4 regions of the Clostridium thermobutyricum genome follow, and region 1 is predicted to be linked to each of the others. Evidence: riboswitches for the same ligand, from Rfam matches in the RefSeq annotation. Region 1 holds a riboswitch; each other region holds the start of a gene.
The links. Region 1 has a riboswitch for S-adenosylmethionine ahead of HMPREF1092_RS02580 (methylenetetrahydrofolate reductase). Riboswitches for the same ligand answer to the same signal wherever they lie in the genome.

Region 1 (2,206 bases):
CTTTTTCTCCAACAAGAGCACAACATTTTCTTATATATGGTGCTTTTACTGTTCTGTGATCTAATTCAAAACTTTCTACTTTATTCATAATTCTATCCCCTTTACTCATTAACTGCTTTTAATACTGTTTTTATATTTTCTTTTATTTTTCTCGCCACATATGGATTATTCATTGTATAAAGATGAATTCCATCTACTGAACTTGATGAAAGATCAATTATTTGCTCTACAGCATATGCTATTCCAGCTTCTCTTAAAGCTTCTGGATTATGCTCATATCTATTCATTATTTTTTTAAACTTTAATGGAATATAAGCTCCACAAAGATTTCCTATCCTTTGAATTTGCTTTTTATTTATAACTGGCATTATACCAGCTTGAATAGGGGCTTTAACACCACTATTTCTAGCTTTTTCTAAGAATTCATAATATGTTTCATTTGAAAAAAATAATTGACTTATAAAACTGCTACATCCATTTTCTTCTTTTCTCTTCATATTATCTATTTCTAAATCTATAGATTTGTTTTCTATATGACCTTCTGGATAACAAGCACCTATTATATTAAAATCTTCTCTTAAATGATTCATCAGATTACTTGCATATAAAAAATCTCCACTATTACATTCTTCTTTTTTATCCCCTCTAAGTGCAAGTATATTTTCTACTCCTTCAAGAGCCAATCGTTCCTTTATAAAATTTATATTTTCTTTTTTTGCTCCTATGCTAGTAAGATGTGCTAAAGCTTCTATTTTATAAACATTTTTTATAAGTGATGATATTTCTGTAGTTTTATTATTTACACTTGTCCCACCTGCACCATATGTTACACTTATAAAATCTGGATTTAATTCACTTAACTCATTTAAAGCATTATATATACTCTTTATTGGAGACGTATTTTTAGGTGGAAAGACCTCAAAAGAAAAAACTAACTTTTTTTCATTAAATAAATCTCTAATTCTCAATATTTTACCCCCTTTTTATATAAAAAAGTCTTAAGGATATTTCCCTAAGACTTTATATAATCTTAAATAAAATTCCTTATCTCCTTGGATTTAGCACCACACATAAATCAAATGTAGGTTGCTGGGTTTCATAGGGCCAGTCCCTCCACCACTCTTGATAAGTTTATTTTTTATTATTATATATTATATTCCTTTTTTTTGTAAATATATCTTTTATATAAATTAAAAAGAAGGCTATCGCCTTCTCAAAAATTTTTCTTAAAAATGATTATAAAATAATAGTAATATTGATATAATACTACACATTATACTTATTCCAACTATACAACTCACAGTTTGTTTCGGAGTAAAGCCTTTAGCTTCTAATCTAAAGTGTATTTGACTTCTATCTGCTTCATAAACTGCTTTTCCTTCACTATATCTTTTTATTATAACAAAAATATTATCAAATATAGGTACAGCTAAAGCTAATATTGGTAGTAGTATACTTAAAACAGTAGCTTGTTTAAAAGCTCCATCTAAAGCTATTATACTCAAAATGAATCCTAAAAAGTTTGCTCCAGAATCTCCCATAAATATTTTAGCAGGATGCACATTGAATATTAAAAATCCAATTAATGTTCCAGCTATTACTATTGAAACATTTGCAGAATCAACTTGACCTAATATAATTGCTGCAATAAAAAATGTTATTGATGAAACAAGAGATATTCCTCCCGCTAGTCCATCCATCCCATCAGACCAATTTATAACTGTTGTAACTCCAAAAATCCAAGTTATACTTAATATAAATTGAAGTGTATGATTTAACACAATATACTCTCCACTAAAAGGATTTGTAAAACCTCTAAAAGCTACTCCTGCATTATATACTAATACTGCTGAAAGTATTTGTACAATTAATCTTGGAGCTATCTTAAATTCTTTTCCCTTTGATTTATAAAAATCGTCTACAAGACCTATTAAAAGTATCATCGTAGACCCTATGAATATAAAAATCTTCCTTTTATCTACATCTCCAGTAAAAAAGTACACTGAAAAAAATCCTATGTACATTGCAACTCCACCACAAAGAGGTGTTATTTTTTTATGCTGCTTTCTTTTGGTTGGTTTATCTGTAAATTTAAATTTATATGATAATTTCATAAGTATAGGTATGGCTATTACTGTTATAATTAAAGCACATACAAACTCTATTAAATAATCCATAATTTTCTCCTTAACATTCATGTATTGTA
Region 2 (2,206 bases), 1.7 Mb from region 1:
GTCTTAAGTCAAATACTTTTTCTACTATTGAAACGATTTGTTCATCTGATATTTTACCAGTTTTGAATGTTTCAACTCCGATTGAAACTGGTTTAGCAACACCTATAGCATAAGCTAATTGTATTTCTAATTTATCTGCAACACCAGCAGCAACTAAGTTTTTAGCAACCCATCTTGCAGCGTAAGCAGCTGATCTATCAACTTTAGTTGAGTCTTTTCCTGAGAAAGCTCCACCACCGTGTCTTCCCATTCCACCGTAAGTATCAACTATGATTTTTCTTCCTGTTAATCCACTATCTCCTTGTGGTCCACCAACAACAAATCTTCCAGTTGGGTTTATGAAGTATTTAGTTTCTGCATCTAATAATTCTGATGGAATTACAGCATTTATTACATGTTCTCTTATGTCAGTTTGAATTTGTTCTAAAGTTACTTTGTCACTGTGTTGAGTTGAAATAACTATAGTATCAATTCTTACAGGTTTTTCATCTTCATATTCAACAGTAACTTGAGTTTTACCATCTGGTCTTAAGTATGAAAGAGTTCCATTTTTTCTTACTTCAGTAAGTCTTCTTGAAAGTCTGTGAGCCATAGCGATTGGAGTTGGCATATATTCTTCAGTTTCGTTTGTAGCGAATCCGAACATCATTCCTTGGTCTCCAGCACCTACTGCTTCAACTTCATCTTTTTGACCTTCTTTTGATTCAAGAGCTTCATCAACTCCCATAGCGATATCAGCACTTTGTTCATCTATTGTAGTCATAACTGCACAAGTATCACAGTCAAATCCATATTTAGCTCTATCATATCCAATTTCTCTTATTGTTTCTCTTACAACCTTTGGAATATCAACGTAACAGTTAGTTGTTATTTCTCCCATTACCATTACCATTCCAGTAGTTACAGCTGTTTCGCAAGCAACTCTTGCGTTAGGATCTTTTGCTAAAATTGAATCTAATACTGAATCTGAAATTTGGTCACAGATTTTATCTGGATGCCCTTCAGTAACTGATTCTGATGTGAATAATCTTCTCATATCATTATTCTCCTTTCAAATCTATAAAAATTTTTTTATAATAAAAAAACTCTTCGATAAGAAGAGAACTAGTTGCCTATTCTTCTCATCTTGTAGATAAAATCTACAGGAATTAGCACCACACATATTAATTAAAATTAATTACTGTAGGTTGCTGGGTTTCACAGGGCCATTTCCCTCCACCTCTCTTGATAAGAGTTTAGTTATTTAATTTGCTTTATTTTCTTTGAAAATTGTAACACACTAAAATATAATAAGTCAACACATTATATATTTAATAAAATTTTATTTGAAAATATGAATTTTTTCTTAAGCAAGATAAACATAGAATATATCTTAGTAGTCAGTTTTTAACATTTATTTCATTTATATATTTTTAATGTTTTTAATATTTTCTCTTTAATATACAGTTTGTAATTTCTTAAATTTATTCACTATATCTATTATTATTACTATAATAATATTATTACATTTATTTAAAAATTCTAATAAAAAAAACGCTAAGATATTTCTTAGCGTTTGGTGGTGGGAGAAGGATTCGAACCTTCGAAGCAAGTTGCAACAGATTTACAGTCTGCCCCCTTTGGCCACTCGGGAACCCCACCTTATTTGGAGCTGGCAATAGGAATCGAACCTACAACCTGCTGATTACAAGTCAGCTGCTCTACCGTTGAGCCATGCCAGCGCACGTTTTCATTTTATTTTTAATGGTGGTCACAACAGGGATCGAACCTGTGACCCCCTGCTTGTAAGGCAGGTGCTCTCCCAGCTGAGCTATGCGACCTTAATTAAATGGTGGTGGGAGAAGGATTCGAACCTTCGAAGCAAGTTGCAACAGATTTACAGTCTGCCCCCTTTGGCCACTCGGGAACCCCACCAAAATTTATTTAATTTACGGAAGACCAACGTCCAACCGACAATAGTTAGTATATATTCATAAAGGATTATTTTCAACCTTTAAATTAGGCTATTTAACAAAATTATCATTATTTTTCTATGTTTTTCTCCAATTACTTAACTTTTATACTTATATGTGATTTATTTCCCTTATTTATATTTGCCAATGATTTCAAAAAATAACTTGCTATCCTCTAATAACAATCTTTCGCTTATTAAAGCTTTAACACTGTTTAAATCTCCACTTAATATTCCTTCTTCTATTTTCATCAA
Region 3 (2,206 bases), 1.4 Mb from region 1:
TATTCTAATATTTATTCCTTCCTTTGGAAGAACATTGTCTTCATCTTCTCCTAAAAACTTTTTAAGATGAGTTTCTGGTTTTAAAAATAAATCTTTAGCTTTTCCTTGTGACTTTACAACTCCACCATCAAGAAGAGTTACTGTTTCGCAAACTTCTTTTACAACTTCCATTTGATGAGTAACCATGACTATAGTTATATTTAATCTTTTATTTATTTCTAAAAGTAGCTCTAAAATATCTTTTGTTGTTTTAGGATCTAATGCAGAAGTTGCTTCATCACAAAGTAAAATTTTAGGTTCTAATGCTAAAGCTCTAGCTATTGCAACTCTTTGCTTTTGTCCTCCACTTAATTCTTTTGGTTTACTATTTTTCTTTTCCTCTAATCCAACTAATTTTAAAAGCTCATGTACTTTCTTTTCAATTTCTTTTTTATCATACTTCCATACTTCTAAAGGAAGTGCTATATTTTCAAAAACTGTTTTTCTATTTAAAAGATTAAAATTTTGAAATATCATTCCTAAATTTCTTCTTAAATTTCTTATTTCATTTGAATTTAAATCTTTTATTTCTTGTCCCATAACAGTTAAAGAACCATTATTATACCCTTCTAATCCATTTATACATCTTAGCAAAGTACTTTTTCCTGCTCCACTATGACCTATTATTCCATATATTTCTCCTTCTTTTATTTCAAGAGAAATATTTTTTAAAACATTATTATTGCCAAAACTCTTATCCAAACTTGTTATTTTTATCATTTTTTTCCACCCCCAAAATTAAAAAATGCACTAGAGAACAAATCTCTAGTGCATGGAATATACCCTATTAACTTTTCTCTCATCTCCCAACATTTTGTTGCAGGATTTAGCACCACGTAAAAATAAATATAAAAATACTATATTTTAATTTACAGGTTGCCGGGTTTCATAGGGCCAGTCCCTCCACCACTCTTGATAAGCAATTATTAAATTTTCCGATTTCTTGTTATAAATATATTATTTTTTTAACAGTTTGTCAACTATTTTTAAAAAAAATTTTATATTTCTTCATCTGCATATTTGTGTGCTATAATAAAAAATTCATCTTTAACTTCTAAAAAAACTTTTACTAATTCAGGATCAAATCTTTTGCCACTAAATTCTTGTATAAAATTAACAGCAACTTGTGGATCTTTTGCACCTTTATAAACTCTTTTACTTACTATAGCATCAAAAACATCAATTACCATCATTATTCTAGCTGGTAAAGGAATATCTTCTTGCTTTAAACCTAATGGATAACCATTTCCATCCCATTGTTCATGATGATAATAAGCAATTTCTTTTGCACAAGCAAGAAGTTTATTTTCTTTTCCACCAAATTTATCTTCTGCATTCTTTAAAATTTTATATCCATAATAAGAATGACCTTTCATAACCTCAAATTCTTCATCTGTAAGTTTCCCATTTTTAAGTAATATATTATCTGGTATTCCTATTTTTCCTATGTCATGTAAAGCAACAGCTTTAATAATATCATATGTATTTTCGTAGTTTAATACATCTTTATATTTATCCATTTTTACCATATAATTTAGCATGACTTTAGCGTATTCTTTGCATCTTTCAATATGACATCCTAAATCTGAATCCCTAGTTTCAGCAATAAGTGCAAGAGTATCAATAAAAGAACTGTTAAATTGTTCTATCTCTTTTATTTTCTCATTAACTAGTCTCTCTAAGTTATCACTATATTCTTTTAATTTTATATAATTTCTTATTCTAGCTCTTATTAATTTAGGATGAACAGGCTTAGTTATATAATCTATAGCCCCTAAGCTTATTCCCAAATATTCATCTTTTATATTACTTAATGCAGTTAAAAGTATTACTGGTATATGCTTTGTCTCCTCCGTACTTTTTAATATTTTACAAACTTCATAACCATCCATTTCTGGCATCATAACATCTAATAATATTAAATCTGGTCCCCAAGACCTTGCAAGCTCTATTCCCTTAACCCCATTTAATGCCACATTTATTTTATATTCATTTTTCAATATTTCAACTAAAACTTTTACATTATCTGAAACATCATCAATAATTAAAATTTTATTATTCTTTCTATTCATCTTTATAAATCCTATACTTTCAAAGTTTACTTTCTAAATTTTTTACTTCTTCTGTTGCTTTTTCTAAATCAAACTCATCTATTAATTTTTTTATT
Region 4 (2,206 bases), 570 kb from region 1:
AATGAATAATCAAATAAATAGTTTATTTAATAACTAATTTTAATAATAGAGACAGTATAAATTTATATTGTCTCTATTATTTATATAAAATATAATATTTATATAAATTTATTTAAGGGGAGTGGAAATATGGGAAAGTTATTAGTAGTTGTAGATTATCAAAAAGATTTTGTTGATGGATCAGCTGGCTTTGAAGAAGCTAAATATTTAGAAGAGGGAATATGCAATAAGGTTTTAAAATATTTAAATAGTGGAGATAGAGTTATTTGTACTCTTGATACTCATGGAGAAAATTATTTAGAAACTAGAGAGGGAAAAAATTTCCCCATAATTCATTGTATAAAGGGAACAAAAGGACATAGTATTTATGGAAAATTAGAAGATATAGTAAAAAATAATAAAGAAATATTTTTATTAGAGAAAAAAGCTTTTGGAATATCTCCTAAGTCACTTTGTGAAATCAAAAAAGATTTTGGAGATATAACTGAGATTGAAATAATAGGAATAGTTACAAATATGTGCCTTTTAAGCAATGTAGTAATGTTTCAAAATGCATATATAAATAGTGATATCATAGTTGATGCCAATTTATGTGCGAGTTTTGATAAAGAGATGCATGAAAAAACTTTAGATATATTAGAAGGTATCCATATAAAAGTGTTAAATAGAAAATAAAATTTATTTCAAATTTTCACATAAATTTAACTTGAAATATCATATAGATAATTTTAAAATAAGAATAAATAAATAATCTTTTATCAAGAAGGTGGAGGGACTGGCCCTATGAAGCCTAGCAACAGCTCAAATTTGAGAATTGTGCTAAATCCTGCAGAAATAATTTTCTGAGAGATAAGAGTATGTTACTTAGGAATATTTAGCTATCTTTTGTCTGAAAAATCAAAAGATAGCTTTTGTTTTTTCTCCTTCTTGGTTTAAGAAACAAAAGATAAAGGAGGAGTTAAAAATGAATAAAAAAAATTTAAGTATGTTTGGATTTTTATTTCTTACAAGTTCAATATTAATAGAAATTTATGAATATCCAACATTCGCTACTAGCGGATTTAATTCAATATTTTATTTATTAGTTGGTGGATTGTTTTGGTTTTTGCCAGTTTGTTTATGTGCTGCAGAAATGGCAACAGTTGAAGACTTCCAAGAGGGAGGAGTATTTACTTGGACAAGTAATACATTAGGAAAAAAATTAGGGTTTGCTCATATATTTTATCAGTTTATAGTTTTTACAATAGGAGCTGTAACAATGATTTATTTTATAGTTGGAGCTATAGCTTATGCCACAGGAATTGAAGAGATAAATTCAAATCCAATATTAAAGTTTTTATCTGTAATAATTATATTTTGGCTTATTACTTATGTACAGCTAAAAGGAATAAACAAAACTGCATTAATAGCTAAAATCGGATTTATTGGAGGAATATTAATTCCAGCATTATTTCTATTTATTCTTACAGGCATTTATATATTTAAAGGATATCCTATACATTTAGTAATGGATAAAAATACATTCTTCCCTAATTTACATAATAAGAGTTCTTTAGTTGTTTTAGTATCATTTATGCTTTCATATATGGGACTTGAAGTTTCAGCAACACATATTAATGATATGAAAAATCCAAAAAGAGATTATCCAAGAGCAATAATAATTTTACTTATACTTGCAGTACTTTTAAGTAGTATAGGTGCATTATCAATTGGAATGGTTGTACCAAAATCAGAATTAAGCTTAAATCAAGGTGTTTTTCAAGCTTTTACAAGTCTTTTAAATCATTTTGGAAATTTTAAGATAGTAGTAAAAATATTAGCGATTTTACTTTGTCTTGGTTCAATTGCAGAAGTTAGTGCATGGATAATAGGTCCAAGTAGAGGACTTTCATTAGCAGGAGAAAAAGGACTTTTTGATAAAAGAATAGCTAAAAGAAATAAAAATGATGTAGCATCATATATACTTATAATACAAGGAGTATTAGTAACTATATGGGCATTTATAATTACTTTTGGGGCAGGGACTTCAAATAATTCATTTTTTATGGCAATGACTCTTACAGTTATAGTATATCTTACAGCATATTTTTTATTTTTCTTAGCTTACATAAGATTAACATGGAAATATGATAATTTAGAAAGAAAATATAGAATATCAAAAAATAAATTTATTAAATTATTTATAGGAATTATTGGATTAATTTTT

Region 2: it holds a riboswitch for S-adenosylmethionine, as region 1 does, so the genes downstream of both, metK (methionine adenosyltransferase) here and HMPREF1092_RS02580 (methylenetetrahydrofolate reductase) in region 1, are expected to answer to the same signal.
Region 3: it holds a riboswitch for S-adenosylmethionine, as region 1 does, so the genes downstream of both, HMPREF1092_RS09435 (methionine ABC transporter ATP-binding protein) here and HMPREF1092_RS02580 (methylenetetrahydrofolate reductase) in region 1, are expected to answer to the same signal.
Region 4: it holds a riboswitch for S-adenosylmethionine, as region 1 does, so the genes downstream of both, HMPREF1092_RS05330 (amino acid permease) here and HMPREF1092_RS02580 (methylenetetrahydrofolate reductase) in region 1, are expected to answer to the same signal.

The regions. Positions count from the first base shown of each region.
Region 1 is NZ_KB850956.1:581,029-583,234, reverse strand. Features, by position in the region: gene HMPREF1092_RS02585 (S-ribosylhomocysteine lyase) at 1-88, opposite strand, end outside; gene HMPREF1092_RS02580 (methylenetetrahydrofolate reductase) at 102-968, opposite strand; SAM riboswitch class I at 1,042-1,132, opposite strand; gene HMPREF1092_RS02575 (MraY family glycosyltransferase) at 1,227-2,177, opposite strand.
Region 2 is NZ_KB850956.1:2,255,661-2,257,866, forward strand. Features, by position in the region: gene metK (methionine adenosyltransferase) at 1-1,036, opposite strand, end outside; SAM riboswitch class I at 1,119-1,234, opposite strand; tRNA gene HMPREF1092_RS10505 (tRNA-Tyr) at 1,557-1,641, opposite strand; tRNA gene HMPREF1092_RS10510 (tRNA-Thr) at 1,647-1,721, opposite strand; tRNA gene HMPREF1092_RS10515 (tRNA-Val) at 1,745-1,820, opposite strand; tRNA gene HMPREF1092_RS10520 (tRNA-Tyr) at 1,830-1,914, opposite strand; gene HMPREF1092_RS10525 (hypothetical protein) at 2,084-2,206, opposite strand, start outside.
Region 3 is NZ_KB850956.1:2,017,083-2,019,288, forward strand. Features, by position in the region: gene HMPREF1092_RS09435 (methionine ABC transporter ATP-binding protein) at 1-759, opposite strand, end outside; SAM riboswitch class I at 836-961, opposite strand; gene HMPREF1092_RS09440 (HD-GYP domain-containing protein) at 1,038-2,111, opposite strand; gene HMPREF1092_RS16510 (sensor histidine kinase) at 2,131-2,206, opposite strand, start outside.
Region 4 is NZ_KB850956.1:1,154,358-1,156,563, forward strand. Features, by position in the region: gene HMPREF1092_RS05320 (hypothetical protein) at 1-37, shown strand, start outside; gene HMPREF1092_RS05325 (cysteine hydrolase family protein) at 130-675, shown strand; SAM riboswitch class I at 753-856, shown strand; gene HMPREF1092_RS05330 (amino acid permease) at 965-2,206, shown strand, end outside.